DNA from 2 places in the Rhizobium grahamii genome. Region 2 is predicted to be linked to the other one. Evidence: riboswitches for the same ligand, from Rfam matches in the RefSeq annotation. Region 2 holds a riboswitch; the other holds the start of a gene.

Region 1 (7,241 bases), on a different replicon from region 2:
ACGATGGCCAGTATCCATGTGCAGGAAATGGTAGAAAAAGCCCTTGTAGCCGATCGCGTGCCGTTCCCGGCCTTGATGTCCCTCGGCGAAGAAACAAAGCGTCTTTTTCGTCCGCCGAGCCGCCTCGGTTCGCTCCATCCATCCGCGCTCGACGGCCACGGTGTAGGAGGACAGTGCAAAGCCGACCGCCGCAATGCTGCAGGGCACGCCGGCAACGGACGTATCGGCGACAAGTCCGTTCTCCGGATTGTCGTGTTTCAGGAAATAGCTGAACGCGGCTTTCTGCAACCTGTCGATCAGTGCGCTATCCGCCTCGTCGGTCCGTTGTAGCATGCGCTCTAGCCTAGTTTGTTTTCCTGTCCTGTGTTCACCATGTGGAAACGGTCAGCGCAAATCAATCCTTTTTGAGTTGGTTGCGGCGATCCATTGTCGCGTCCTTTTTTCGGGGTTCTCGTTCAAGGTTATGTCGGTCACGACAGCGGCGCTGTCGGCGCCGTGCTCGAAGACGCCGTCGATGCGATCGATATTCAGCCCGCCGATCGCAACCAGCGGCAGATCGCCGACAAGCGATCTCCAGTGACGAAGCCGTTCCAGACCCTGTGGCGCCCATTTCATCTGTTTGAGTATCGTCGCGTAGATGGGGCCGAGCGCGATATAATCGGGCTCTACGGCAAGCGCTGCCGTCAGCTCTACTGCGTCGTGGGTCGAGACGCCGAGCTTCACTCCCGCGCTTCGGATCGCTCCGAGATCAGCATCCGCGAGATCCTCCTGTCCGAGATGAATGAAATCGCAGCCCTCCTCGATCGCAAGACGCCAGTAATCGTTGACGATCAGCTGGCACCGATCGGCGGCGCAGATGGCCTTTGCATTGCGGATCTCTGTGCGTATTTCCGTTTCACTGCGATCCTTGATCCGCAACTGCACGAGTTTGACACCGAGCGGCACGAGGCGGGCTACCCAGTCCGAACTGTCGACGATTAGGTAAAAGGGATCAAGTTTCATGCAAAGACTGCCTTTCCGATGACGGGTGTGGACGGTACTGCCATGTCGCGCGGCTCAAGCATTCCGGCCTCGTAGGCTTGCCTTCCTGCCTCGATCGCTTTGGCGAAAGCACTCGCCATGGCCACCGGATCGCCGGCGCCGGCTACGGCTGTATTGAGCAGGACGGCATCGAAGCCAAACTCCATGACCGCAGTGGCGTGCGATGGCCGTCCGATGCCCGCATCGACGATAAGCGGAACCTCGGGGAAATGGGCACGTATCGCCCTCAACGCTGACGGATTGAGCGGGCCGGCGGCGCTGCCGATCGGCGCGCACCAGGGCATCAGCACCTTGCAGCCCGCTTCCACCAGCCGCTCGGCGACGACGAGGTCGTCTGTGGTGTAGGGGAAGACCTCGAAGCCTTCGCCTGTGAGGATGCGGGCGGCTTCGACGAGGCCGAAAACATCCGGCTGCAACGTGTCGTGGTTGCCGATGACCTCCAGCTTGATCCAGTTCGTCGCGAAGACCTCGCGCGCCATCTTCGCCGTCAGCACGGCCTCCGATACGCCATGGCAACCGGCGGTGTTCGGCAGGACGCGGACGCCGAGCCCGCGGATCATCTCGAAGAAGGCGCCGCCGTTGCGGCCGCCCGCAGCTTCACGACGGAGAGAGACTGTCACGATTTCCGTTTCAGACTGCCGGACCGCTTCAGAGAGTTTCGCGGGCGAGGGGTATCGGGCGGTGCCCAGTAGTAGCCGGGACTCGACGTCGACTCCATAGAATGTCGGCATCGTCAGCCTCCCTGCATGGGAGACAGGATCTCGATCCTGTCGTTATCGTTGAGCGCACAATCCTGGCGATCCTCGCGATGGACGAGTTCGCCGTTCACCGCGGTTGCCAGCCAGTCCCCTTCGTAATCCAGCGACGTCAGCAACTCTGATAGCGTCGACGCTCCGTTGTCCTGGGGTTCTCCGTTGACGATCAATCTCATTGGGATCGGTCTCCTCTGGGCTGGTCACTGAAGGCGAGGTTCACTGCTTCCGCCGCCATCGTAGGCGCCAGCAGGAAGCCGTGGCGGTAGAGACCGTTCAGCGAGATGACGTTGCCGTGGCGGGCGACGCGCGGGAAATTGTCGGGGAAGGCCGGCCGAATGCCAGCGCCGGTTTCTATCACGATGGCATCGGCAAAAGCCGGATGCAGGGCATAAGCCGCATTCAGCAGTTCCATCAGGGACCGGGCGGCGATCGGGCCTGAAAATTCCGTCTCGATCATCGTGGCACCGACCATGAAAAGGCCATTGCCGCGGGGAACGATATAGACGGGAATGCGCGGATGCAGCAGGCGAACGGGCCGGGCAAGTGTGACTTCGTCGGTCTTGAGGTAGAGCATCTCGCCTCTAACGCCACGCAAGCCGGGGAGGGTTCCAATGCGGGCCGCGCCGGTACAATCGATAACGCGATCGTAGCAGTCATTCCCGTTGGCCTCGGCCGTGAAAATGACGCCCGCAGCTTTCAGATTGGCGCGGAGCGCCATCAAGACCTGCCGCGGATCGAGATGGGCTTCGCGGGGGAAGAACAGACCCTCGCGAAAGCGGCCGGCAAGACTGGGCTCCAGCGCAGCGATCTCTGCCTCGTCAACCCACTGATACCCCGTCGTTCGGCCAGCGAACCGCTTCAGCTCGCTGTGGTCGCGCGGCGGCGCGACCACCAGAGTACCGTTTCTTTTTACCAGCTCAGGCAGGATCGCCTCCCAGCGATCGGCGGTGTCCTCGCCTCTCTGCAGCACCGAGGCGTCGGCGCTTTCGCGCTCGCACCAGGGCGCGAGCATTCCGCCGGCGAGCCAGGAGGCCGCGCCGGCGAAGGTCGCCTGCCGCTCCAACACCGTGACGTCGGCGCCGCGGTTTTGTAGCTCCCACGCCACGGTAAGGCCGGCGACGCCGGCCCCTTTGACAAGAACACGCATCTCAGCCGGCCGCGCCGGCATCGACAGCCATGTAGAGGTCGCCGCCGTCGCGATACTTGGCCGCCATGGCGTCCAGACCCTCTTTCTGCGCCTCGGCGCGGATGTCGTGGGAAATCCGCATCGAGCAGAATTTCGGGCCGCACATGGAGCAGAAATGCGCGACCTTGTGCGCCTCCTTGGGCAGCGTCTCGTCGTGGAAGCTGCGGGCGGTTTCCGGATCGAGCGAGAGGTTGAACTGGTCCTCCCAGCGGAACTCGAAGCGGGCGCGCGACAGCGCGTCGTCGCGCAGTTGCGCGGCCGGGTGCCCCTTGGCGAGATCGGCGGCGTGGGCGGCGATCTTGTAAGTGATGACGCCGGTTTTCACGTCGTTGCGGTCCGGCAGGCCGAGATGCTCCTTCGGCGTGACGTAGCAGAGCATTGCCGTGCCGAACCAGCCGATCATCGCAGCACCGATGCCCGATGTGATGTGGTCGTAGCCCGGCGCGATATCGGTCGTGAGCGGTCCGAGCGTATAGAACGGCGCCTCGCCGCAGACGGCGAGCTGCTTGTCCATATTCTCCTTGATCTTGTGCATCGGCACATGGCCGGGCCCTTCGATCATCACCTGGCAATCCTTCGCCCATGCGATCTTCGTCAGCTCGCCCAGCGTTTCCAGCTCGGCGAATTGTGCTGCGTCGTTGGCGTCGGCGATCGAGCCGGGGCGCAGGCCGTCGCCCAGCGAGAAGGAGACGTCATAGGCGCGGCAGATGTCGCAGATCTCCTCGAAATGCTCATAGAGGAAGCTCTCGCGGTGATGATGAAGACACCACTTGGCCATGATCGAGCCGCCGCGCGAGACGATGCCGGTGACGCGGTTGACGGTCAGCGGGATGTAATGAAGCCGCACGCCGGCATGGATGGTGAAATAGTCGACGCCCTGCTCGGCCTGTTCGATCAGCGTGTCGCGATAGACTTCCCAGGTCAGGTTCTCGGCGATGCCTTCGACCTTCTCCAGCGCCTGGTAAAGCGGCACCGTGCCGATCGGCAGCGGCGAGTTGCGGATGATCCATTCCCGGATGTTGTGGATGTTGCGGCCGGTGGAGAGATCCATGACCGTATCGGCGCCCCAGCGCGCCGCCCAGACCATCTTCTCGACCTCTTCGGCCATCGAGGAGGTGACGGCGGAGTTGCCGATATTGGCGTTGATCTTCACCAGGAAATTGCGGCCGATGATCATCGGCTCGGCTTCGGGATGGTTGATGTTGGCGGGGATGATGGCGCGGCCGGCGGCGACTTCCTGGCGGACGAATTCCGGGGTGACGTGATCGGGAATATGGGCGCCGAAGCTCTCGCCGTCGCGGATCATGGCTTCGGCCTTCGCCTTGCGGCCGAGATTTTCGCGGATGGCGATGAATTCCATCTCGGGCGTGATGATGCCTGACCGGGCATAGGCGAGCTGGGTCACGGCCTTGCCGTCCTTGGCGCGCAACGGCTGGCGCTTGGCGGGGAATTCTGGCGTCAGGCGCTCGCCACTGGCAAAGCCGTTATCCTCCGGGCGTATCTGCCGGCCGTGATAGGCTTCGACGTCGCCGCGGGCGAGAACCCAGTCGCGCCGCAACGCCGGAAGGCCCCGTTCGATGCTGATATCGGCACCCTCGACGGTGTAGATGCCGGAGGAATCATAGACCGTGACCGGCGGCTCGCCGGAGGTGGGGTGGACGCTGATCTCGCGCATGGGAACGCGGATATCGGGGTGGATCTCGCCCGGGATATAGATCTTGCGGGAGGCAGGCAGCGGGCCGGTGGTGACTGTGGGGGTGATGGTCTTTGCGGCGATATTCATGGTTTGAGGCTCCAAGTTTGCGATTGGAGACCCAGTCCTCAGCCGGAATGATGAAAAGACGCCAGCACGGATTCCACGCGGGAATCCCGGCCTTCGAGCGCTTGCACCGTCCCTACGCCAGTATGAACTGGATCAGGTTCAACGGGTCACTGCGCCACGAAAGGCCTAAGCCTTTTCGCCAGCAGTATCTCAGCCCCTTGCCGGGACCCCCCTGGTGAATGCCTCAACGGTAGGCCGGGTGATCCGAATCGTCAAGCACCGGTCCGGAGATACGGAATCATCTAATGGAAAGCGGCGGAAAAAAGCTGCGACGCTCTGTAGGAAATAGCTATGAGAATCAGTGGTTTGCGATTTCTCGCCAAAACACGAAAGCAGTGGCGCCACTTTGGCAGAACCTAGAAACACAAAAGCCTCGGAAAACCGAGGCTTGAAGCGTCTTTAGGAAAATTTGGAGCGGGCGAAGGGGTTCGAACCCTCGACCCCAACCTTGGCAAGGTTGTGCTCTACCACTGAGCTACACCCGCTCATAATCCCGACGGCCTGTGGTAGTTTGGAGGACCGTGGGCGCCACCTTGCGGCGACGGGCGCTATATCGCCCAAACGATTCTCAAATGCAACAGGGAAATGACGCAAAGGCGAAGAAAAATATCCAGGCCAGACGCAGATCGGTCGAGAAGGCCGCAAATGCAGGCGAAAGCGACGGGTGTGAACATTGCAAAAGATCGATACGGGACTTAATCAGGACCTGTAGCTAGACCCAGACAGGACTCGAAATGACCGACGTCACACCCAAGACCGCCGACGATCTATTCACGTTTCTGGATGGGCTGGGCATCAAGCACAGCACGAAGACTCATGCTCCGGTCTTCACCGTTGCCGAATCCGTTGCCCTGCGAGACGAGATTCCGGGTGGGCACACGAAGAACTTGTTCGTAAAGGACAAAAAGGATCAGTTCTTCCTGCTCACGGTCGAAGAAAACGCAACGGTCGACCTGAAGACGGTCCATACGCTGATCGGCGCAGCGAGCAAGGTGTCCTTCGGCAAGCCGGAAAAGCTCCTGGAATATCTCGGCGTCGTGCCCGGCTCCGTGACCGCGTTTGGCGCCATCAATGATACCGGCGGCAATGTCACCTTCATTCTCGATGCGGAGCTGATGAAAGAGGATATCGTCAACTGCCATCCGCTTTCGAACGATGCCACAACCTCGATCGGCAGCGCGGATCTCGTTCGATTTATGGAAGCGACGGGCCACAAGCCGCTTGTCTTGAAAGTGACGTCCTGACATACGATTTTAGCGCTAGAAAAGCCGGCTGACCGGCACGGCGGGAGATACCCATGAGCGGCAACGACAACCCTTACAGCAATTCCTATGGCCAGATGTCCGCTTCGGCGAGTTTTGGAGCGGCGCCGGCTGCTGCCGGTGGCTACATCAAGGACACGACCACCGCGACCTTCGCGAAGGATGTCATCGAGGAGTCCCGTAACCAGCCGGTACTCGTCGATTTCTGGGCGCCCTGGTGCGGTCCCTGCAAGCAGCTGACGCCCGTTATCGAAAAGGTCGTGAATGAGGCCGAGGGACGCGTCAAGCTGGTGAAGATGAACATCGACGATCATCCGTCGATCGCCGGCCAGCTCGGTATTCAGTCCATTCCCGCGGTCATCGCCTTCGTCGGCGGGCGTCCGGCGGATGGTTTCATGGGAGCCGTGCCTGAAAGCCAGATCCGTGAGTTCATCGATCGTGTTGCCGGTCCGGCCGGAGCTGATCAGGCGGCCGAGATCGAGGCGGTGCTGAAGGAAGCCGACGAGCTGCTCGCCGGTGGAGACGTCAACGGCGCCGCGCAGCTCTACGGCGCAGTCATGCAGGCAGATCCTGAGAATGCCAAGGCGCTTGCCGGCATGGCAAACTGCATGATTGCCGCAAACCAGCATGAACGGGCTCGCGAAGCGCTCACGGACCTTCCCGAAACGATAGCCAACGATGCCGCGATACAGGCGGTTCTCAAAAAGCTTGAGCAGATCGAAGAAGCCCGCAAGCTCGGCGATCCGGTTGCGCTCGAACACGAGCTTGCGAACGATCCGGACGCTCACGAAGCCCGGCTAAAGCTTGCGAAAATCCGCAACGTCGAGGGCATGAGAGACGAGGCGGCGGACCATCTGCTCTACATCATGCGCAAGGACCGTAGCTTTGACGACGACGGTGCTCGCCGCCAGCTGCTGCAGTTCTTCGACGTTTGGGGTTTCAAGGATCCGGCGACGGTTGCTGCCCGCCGCAAGCTTTCGGCGATGCTCTTCTCGTAAGTTTATTGCATTGACCCTTGCGTTTTCGGAGGGGTACTCCACATTTCCGTAGGTGCGGGCGCGGGGCTTTTTCCGCCCCGCCATTATGCGGGACCAGCCTTCATGCAAGTGGGGAATGCTAGATATCTCAAGTCCGGTGATCTGCCTGATGCGATCGCCGTCTTTCCTCTGGCGGGT
Region 2 (7,241 bases):
CTCCGTCTCAGCCATGGCGGCCTTCAGCTTCGCGCATGTGCGCTTCTTCGGCGCGGATTTCCTTCTGAACTACTTCCTCATCGGGCTCATGTTTCCGGCCGCGACCGCCATCCTGCCACTGTTCATTCGCATCCGTGATCTCGGACTGCTGAACACTTATTGGGGCGTGGTGCTGCCGCAGGTCGCCTTCGGGCTCGGGATGAGCATTCTTCTCTTCAGGAATTATTTTCGCAACCTTCCGGAAGAATTGTTCCAGGCGGCTGTCGTCGATGGCTGCGGCTACATTCGCTTCTTCTGGCATATCTGCCTGCCGCTTTCGCGCCCAATCATCGCGACCGTCAGCATCATTTCCTTCGTCGGCAGCTGGAACAGCTACATCCTGCCGCTGATCATGCTGAATTCGGAGAAGATGTATCCCTGGCCGCTCGGCATCATGGTCTATCGTGGCGAGTTCGGAACCGCCTGGCAGCTGGTACTTGCGTTCATCACGCTGACCATCATGCCGACCATCATCGTCTTCTTCCTGGCGCAGAAGCACATCATCGCCGGCTTGACCGCAGGCGCGGTCAAGTCCTGACACGATGACGGAGACGGCGGCTAGCCGAAGACGAGGCCACCGTCGACGATGAGATTTTGTCCGGTGACTGCACGTGCCCACGGGCTTGCGAAGAAGAGAACCGCGTCCGCAGCTTCCTCCGGCGTCGTCACCCGGCGAAGCGGCGTGCTGGCCGCGATCAGGTCAAACACCGCATCGGGTGTCGCGCTGCTTGCCTGCGTGGTCCGCAGCAGACCGCCCGAGACCATGTTGACGGTGATGCCGAGCGGTCCAAGTTCGGCTGCAGCTGTGCGTGTCAGTGACAGAAGCGCACCCTTGGCAGCCGTATAGTCGTGATAGGGGACAACCGGGTTCTGGAAGAGGTTGGTGCCGATCGTGATGATGCGCCCGAAACGGGCCGCGGCCATCGCCGGGCGGGCGGACTGGATCAGGTTCAATGCTCCCTTCACGGCCGTGTCGAGCTGCGCCGTCATCGCCTCCCAGGAAAGCTGATCGAGCTTCGGGCGCTGATCGCCATTGAAGCTGAAATCGGTGAGGGCGTTGTGCACAAGTGTGGTCGGTGCGCCCAGGGTGTTCGTGACGTCAGACACCATGCGTCTGACGGCTTCGGAATCGCGAATATCGGCATGAAACGCCTTGGCCCTGTCACCGAGGCTTTCAGCCAGCGTTTCTGCTTCGCCGCGGCTATTGCGATAGTTGATCGCAACCTTCGCCCCTTCCCGGGCAAAGGCCGTGGCGATGGCCGCACCGAGACCGCGGGCGCCACCGGTGACGATGACCGTCTGTTCGCTGAGCGCTAGTGTCATTTCGAGTGTCCTTCTGTGAGCTTCCAAAGTTCATGAAAATGCTGGACGGGCCCATGTCCCGTTCCGACGTCGAGCGTATCGGCCTCAGCGACGGCTGCGGCCAGATAGGCCTTGGCTGTGCCGATCGCTTCGGGCAGGGCCTTGCCCTTCGCGAGTTCCGCGGCCAGCGCACTCGAGAGCGTGCAGCCGGTGCCATGGGTGTTCGCCGTTGGTACGCGGGCGGCTTCAAACCAGCGAAGCCCATCGGCGGTCGCCAGGACATCCGGACTGTCGGGGCCGGCAAGGTGGCCGCCCTTGACGAGCACGGCTTGAGGTCCGAGCGCGCGCAGCCTTTGTGCGTGGTCGGCCATCTCCGCGCGATTTTCCGCCGGGCGCAGATGAAGCAGTGCCGCAGCCTCTGGGAGGTTGGGTGTCAGCAGCGTGGCGAGCGGCAGCAGCCGGCGCGTCAGAACATCGACAGCCTCGGGATCGAGAAGATTGGCGCCGCCCTTTGCGACCATTACCGGGTCGAGCACGATTGGGATGTCGCGATGGGATTGCAGCACCTCGGCGACGGCATCGGCAATTTCGGCATTGGCGATCATGCCGATCTTGACGGCATTCACCCTCACATCTGCGAAAACCGCCCGGATCTGGTCGGCGACAAAGGCCGCCGGCACGAGATGCACACCGGAAACGCCCTGCGTGTTTTGCGCGGTGAGCGCCGTGAGTGCCGCCATGCCATAGACGCCGCGGGCCGCGAAAGCCTTGAGATCGGCTTGTATGCCTGCGCCCCCGGAAGGGTCGGAGCCGGCGATGGATAAGACGTTGCGGATCATCTCCGTGCCTTTCGAATAATATCGGCAATATCGCGGGCGGCGGCTTCCGGATCGCTCGTGCCGCAAATCGCGGAGACAACGGCCAGCCCGCCGGCACCGGCAGCGAAGACATCGCGGACATGCGTGGCCTTGAGGCCGCCGATCGCGACTGAAGGGACCGGGCAGACATCGACGAGCCGCGCGAGGCCGTCAAAGCCGATCGGTTGCTTGTGATCGGGTTTGGTGGCGGTCGCAAACACCGGTCCGATCCCGGCGTAATCGACGATGTCAGGATTCACAGCCGCTGCCAGCGCTTCGGTCTCGACCGAAAGGCCAAGGATCATATCGGGGCCGATGCGCTCGCGCGCAGCCAGCGCACCGAGATCGTCCTGGCCGATGTGGAGGCCATCGGCGCCGATGGCGATCGCCGCGTCGACGTCGTCGTTGACGATGAGTGCTGCGCCCGTGCCTGACAGCACGGCTTTCAATGCCAGGCCGGTCTCGATCATCCGCGCCGTGTCGGCATGCTTGTCGCGCAGCTGCACGATCGTCGCACCGCCTGCAACCGCCGCACGGGCCGTCTCGACCATGCCGATACCGGCACAGAGATCGGGATCAAGGACAAGGTACAGCGAGAGGTCGAACTGTTTCATGCTTGGCGGACCCTTGCGTGTCTGTCGAGGAATGCGCCGTCGATGCGCGCGAGGCTGTCGAGGAAGCGCACTGAGAACGAGCCCGGACCTTCTGCCTCGGTTGCAGCCGCCTCGCCGGCGACAGCAAACACCGCAAGCGCCGCGATCGTTGCTTCGAAGGGCGCATCGGGGTTGATGGCCGCAAACGCGCCGACCAGGCAGGTCAGGGAGCAACCCAGTGCCGTCACTTGAGGCATCCATGGCGAGCCACCATCGATGCGAACCGCCCTGGTCCCGTCGGTGACGAAATCCGTGGCGCCAGTAACGGCAACGACGGCTCGGTGCGTCTCTGCCAGGAGCCGCGCGGACGCTTCGGCCTGCTCGACGGGATCGCGGCTGTCGACACCCTGACCCCTGCTCGCGCCACCGGCGAGCGCGATGATCTCGGAGGCATTGCCGCGGATCACTGTGGGCTGAAGCTCGAGTAGTGACGCCACCGCTTCCCGCCGGAAAGCCGTGGCGTAATGGGCGACGGGATCGAGCACCCAGGGTTTATGATTGTCCCTTGCGGCGGTGGCAGCGGCACGCATGCCCCGCATCCATCCGGCGGACAGCGTTCCGATATTGATCGTCAGCGCGCCGGCAATGGCGGCGAACTCGCCCGCTTCCTCTTTGGCATGCACCATGGCAGGCGAAGCGCCGGTCGCCAGCAGCACGTTGGCTGCAATGTTCATCGCGACGAAATTGGTGATGCAGTGCACGAGCGGCGGCTGCGCGCGCAAGGCTTCAAGCAGTTTGCCTGGTGATGTCTGGTCTTGCATATTGCCCCTTTCAGCGGGGCGAGACGCGAGGGACGACACGCAAAGCGCGGGAAGTCCCGAGCGACTCCCTCCGCCAGCATTATCTGGTTCAGGTTCAAAGGGTACTTCTCAGCCCGCCTTCCGGCGTGCGCCCCTGTCTCTCATCGTGAATGTTTTCGCAGAGAAGGCTGGCCTTGTCATCTCAAAAATGACGGCTGCGACGGCTCAGAGACCGTTCTCCTTGATCGCCTCCATCGCCACGAAGGTCGACGTATTGGCCACGAAAGGCAGGCTGGAAATCTTCTCTCCAAGCACCTGGCGATAGTTGGCAATATCGGAGGTCCTGATTTTCAGAAGATAATCAAAGGCGCCTGCGATCATGTGGCATTCCTCGACCTCCTGCAGCTTCCGAACTGCTACGTTGAAGGCGTTCAACGCGTTCTCACGCGTATCCGACAGCTTGACCTCGGTGAAGGCGACGTGATTCTTGCCGAGTTTGTTGACGTCCACGATCGCGCGAAAGCCAAGGATATAGCCGTCTTCGATCAAACGTCGTAATCTGACCTGGCATGGCGTGTTGGAAAGACCGACGCGTTTCGCCAGGTCGGTAACGGACATCCGGCCATCGGACAGCAGGGCTTCGATAATCCTGTGGTCGAACTGGTCGATTTCTCTACTGTGGCTGGTTGTATTCACGTGAATTGCCCTCAAATTCCGCCAATCAATGGCGAATTATATTCAACAGGCATTCAAATCAAGTGAAATTGACTTCTCAAACCCTGTTAGCTTCAGGCCCTACGCGGATCAGGAGAAACATATGACGATCGTCGACGGCGCAGCGGCGCCCGGTGCCCCCACAGAGCAGGCTCACAACGCTGAAAATCCGTTCAGCGCATTTGCACCTACGATCCGCGAACAGAGCGATTTGCGTCGCGCAATCACGGCGGCTTACCGTACGCCTGAAACCGTATGCGTTCCACGCCTGGTCGAGGCTGCCGCACTTCCCGAGAAGGTCAGCAAGGCTGCTGCAGCAACGGCGCGCAAGCTGATCGAAGCGTTGCGTGCCAAGCACAAGGGCACGGGTGTAGAGGGACTGGTCCACGAATACTCGCTCTCCAGCCAGGAGGGGGTGGCGCTGATGTGTCTGGCCGAGGCGCTTTTGCGTATTCCGGATACGGCCACGCGCGACGCGCTTATCCGCGACAAGATTTCCGAAGGTGACTGGAAGGCGCATATTGGCGGCGGCAGGTCTCTCTTCGTCAACGCCGCAACCTGGGGTCTTGTCGTGACCGGCAAGCTCACGTCGACCGTCAATGATCGCAGCCTTTCGGCGGCGCTTACCCGCTTGATCGCGCGTTGCGGCGAGCCGGTGATCCGGCGCGGCGTCGATATGGCCATGCGCATGATGGGAGAGCAGTTCGTCACCGGCGAAACCATCGATGAAGCGCTCCAGCGCGCGCGCCCGCTCGAACAGCGCGGTTTCCGCTATTCCTACGACATGCTCGGGGAGGCCGCGACCACGGCTGCTGATGCCGAGCGCTATTACAAGGACTATGAGGCGGCGATCCATGCCATCGGCAAGGCCTCCGACCGCAGAGGGATCTACGAGGGGCCGGGCATCTCGATCAAGCTCTCGGCCCTGCATCCGCGCTATGTCCGCGCGCAAGGCGCACGCGTCATGGGTGAGTTGCTGCCCAAGGTGAAGGCGCTGGCCCTGATCGCCAAGTCGTACGATATCGGCCTCAACATCGACGCCGAGGAAGCCGATCGCCTCGAGCTGTCGCTGGATATTCTCGAGTCCCTTTGCCTCGACGAGGATCTGGCTGGTTGGAACGGCATGGGCTTTGTCGTGCAGGCCTATGGCAAGCGCTGCCCGATGGTGCTTGATTACATCATCGACCTAGCCCGTCGTGCTGGGCGTCGTATCATGGTTCGTCTCGTCAAGGGTGCTTACTGGGACGCAGAAATCAAGCGTGCGCAGGTCGACGGTCTGGCTGACTTTCCGGTCTTCACCCGCAAGATCTACACCGATGTGTCCTACATCGCCTGCGCCAAGAAGCTGCTTGCTGCGACCGATGCGGTCTTCCCGCAGTTCGCCACCCACAATGCCCAGACGCTCGCGACGATCTATCAGATGGCGGGCTCGGATTATTACGTCGGCAAGTACGAGTTCCAATGCCTTCACGGCATGGGCGAGCCGCTCTACGACGAGGTCGTTGGCCGCCAGAACCTGAACCGTCCGTGCCGCATCTATGCGCCCGTCGGGACTCACGAGACGCTGCTGGCGTACCTCGTCCGGCGTCTATTGGAAAACGGTGCAAACTCCTCCTTCGTCAACCGCATCGCCGACCCCAATGTATCGATCGACGAGCTGGTTGCCGACCCGGTCGAGATTGTCGCGAAGATGCCTGTTGTCGGCCAGAAGCACGAAAAGATCGCGCTTTCCGCAGGCCTCTATGGCGCCCGCAAGAACTCCAGTGGTCTCGATCTCTCGAACGAGACGACACTGGACGAACTTACGGCTTCCCTCGAACGCAGCGCGGCGGCAAGCTGGACCGCATCGGTCGGTGCCGCAGCCGCAGGTCCTGCGCGTGAGGTTCGCAATCCGGCAGACGAGAGAGATATCGTCGGTTCCGTGCGGGAAGCGACTGCCGAGGAAGTCGCTGCAGCTGCAGCTCTTGCGCTGAAGGCGGCGCCATCATGGTCCGCAGTCGCACCCGTCGAACGGGCCAGTGCGCTGGAACGAGCCGCCGATCTCATGGAAGAGCGGATGGAGGTCCTCCTCGGCTTGATCATGCGTGAGGCAGGCAAGTCGGTTCAAAACGCAATCGCCGAAGTTCGCGAAGCCGTCGACTTTCTGCGCTACTACAGCGAGCAGGCCCGACGCACCCTCGGTCCTTCGCATGCATCGCTCGGCCCGGTCGTCTGCATCAGCCCCTGGAACTTCCCGCTGGCTATCTTCACCGGCCAGGTTGCCGCTGCTCTGGTTGCCGGCAACCCCGTGCTTGCAAAACCAGCGGAAGAAACACCGCTGATCGCTGCCGAGGCTGTCCGCATCTTGCATGAGGCAGGCATTCCGGCCGATGTACTGCAGCTGATCCCCGGTGACGGGCGCGCGGGCGCCATGCTTGTTGCTGCGCAGGAGACGGCAGCCGTGATGTTTACTGGCTCCACGGAGGTTGCCCGGATCATTCAGGCAGAGCTCGCAAAGCGGCTCTCCACCGATGGTAAGCCAATTCCGTTGATCGCCGAGACCGGCGGTCAGAACGCGATGATCGTTGACTCCTCGGCGCTTGCCGAACAGGTCGTCGGTGATGTCATCGCGTCCGCTTTCGACAGCGCCGGTCAGCGCTGCTCGGCTCTTCGCGTGTTGTGCCTGCAGGAAGATGTTGCCGACCGCACCCTAACGATGCTGAAGGGCGCGCTGCGTGAACTGAACATCGCAAATACCAATCGGCTTTCGGCCGATATCGGCCCTGTCATCACCGCAGAGGCCAAGGATATCATCGAGACGCATGTGAAGGCGATGCATGGCCTTGGTTGCCCCGTCGAACGCGTCGAGCTGCCGGCAGCGACCGACGTCGGAACTTTCGTCGCGCCGACGATCATCGAGCTCCGCCAGCTATCCGACTTGAAGCGGGAGGTCTTCG

What was found. A riboswitch is a leader RNA that binds a small molecule or an ion and turns the genes downstream of it on or off. The one in region 2 is predicted to bind thiamine pyrophosphate.
Region 1: another riboswitch for thiamine pyrophosphate. It lies ahead of thiC (phosphomethylpyrimidine synthase ThiC); the one in region 2 lies ahead of thiM (hydroxyethylthiazole kinase).

Annotation. Positions count from the first base shown of each region.
Region 1 covers NZ_CP043498.1:3,204,666-3,211,906, reverse strand. The annotation lists gene FZ934_RS15520 (glucoamylase family protein) at 1-333, opposite strand, end outside; gene FZ934_RS15515 (thiamine phosphate synthase) at 385-1,002, opposite strand; gene FZ934_RS15510 (thiazole synthase) at 999-1,772, opposite strand; gene thiS (sulfur carrier protein ThiS) at 1,775-1,972, opposite strand; gene thiO (glycine oxidase ThiO) at 1,969-2,943, opposite strand; gene thiC (phosphomethylpyrimidine synthase ThiC) at 2,945-4,765, opposite strand; TPP riboswitch at 4,857-4,988, opposite strand; tRNA gene FZ934_RS15490 (tRNA-Gly) at 5,215-5,289, opposite strand; gene FZ934_RS15485 (prolyl-tRNA synthetase associated domain-containing protein) at 5,539-6,048, shown strand; gene trxA (thioredoxin) at 6,102-7,064, shown strand; gene FZ934_RS15475 (LON peptidase substrate-binding domain-containing protein) at 7,167-7,241, shown strand, end outside.
Region 2 covers NZ_CP043499.1:199,746-206,986, forward strand. The annotation lists gene FZ934_RS19820 (carbohydrate ABC transporter permease) at 1-577, shown strand, start outside; gene FZ934_RS19825 (3-oxoacyl-ACP reductase) at 598-1,362, opposite strand; gene thiD (bifunctional hydroxymethylpyrimidine kinase/phosphomethylpyrimidine kinase) at 1,359-2,180, opposite strand; gene thiE (thiamine phosphate synthase) at 2,177-2,812, opposite strand; gene thiM (hydroxyethylthiazole kinase) at 2,809-3,612, opposite strand; TPP riboswitch at 3,661-3,757, opposite strand; gene FZ934_RS19845 (Lrp/AsnC family transcriptional regulator) at 3,817-4,287, opposite strand; gene putA (trifunctional transcriptional regulator/proline dehydrogenase/L-glutamate gamma-semialdehyde dehydrogenase) at 4,409-7,241, shown strand, end outside.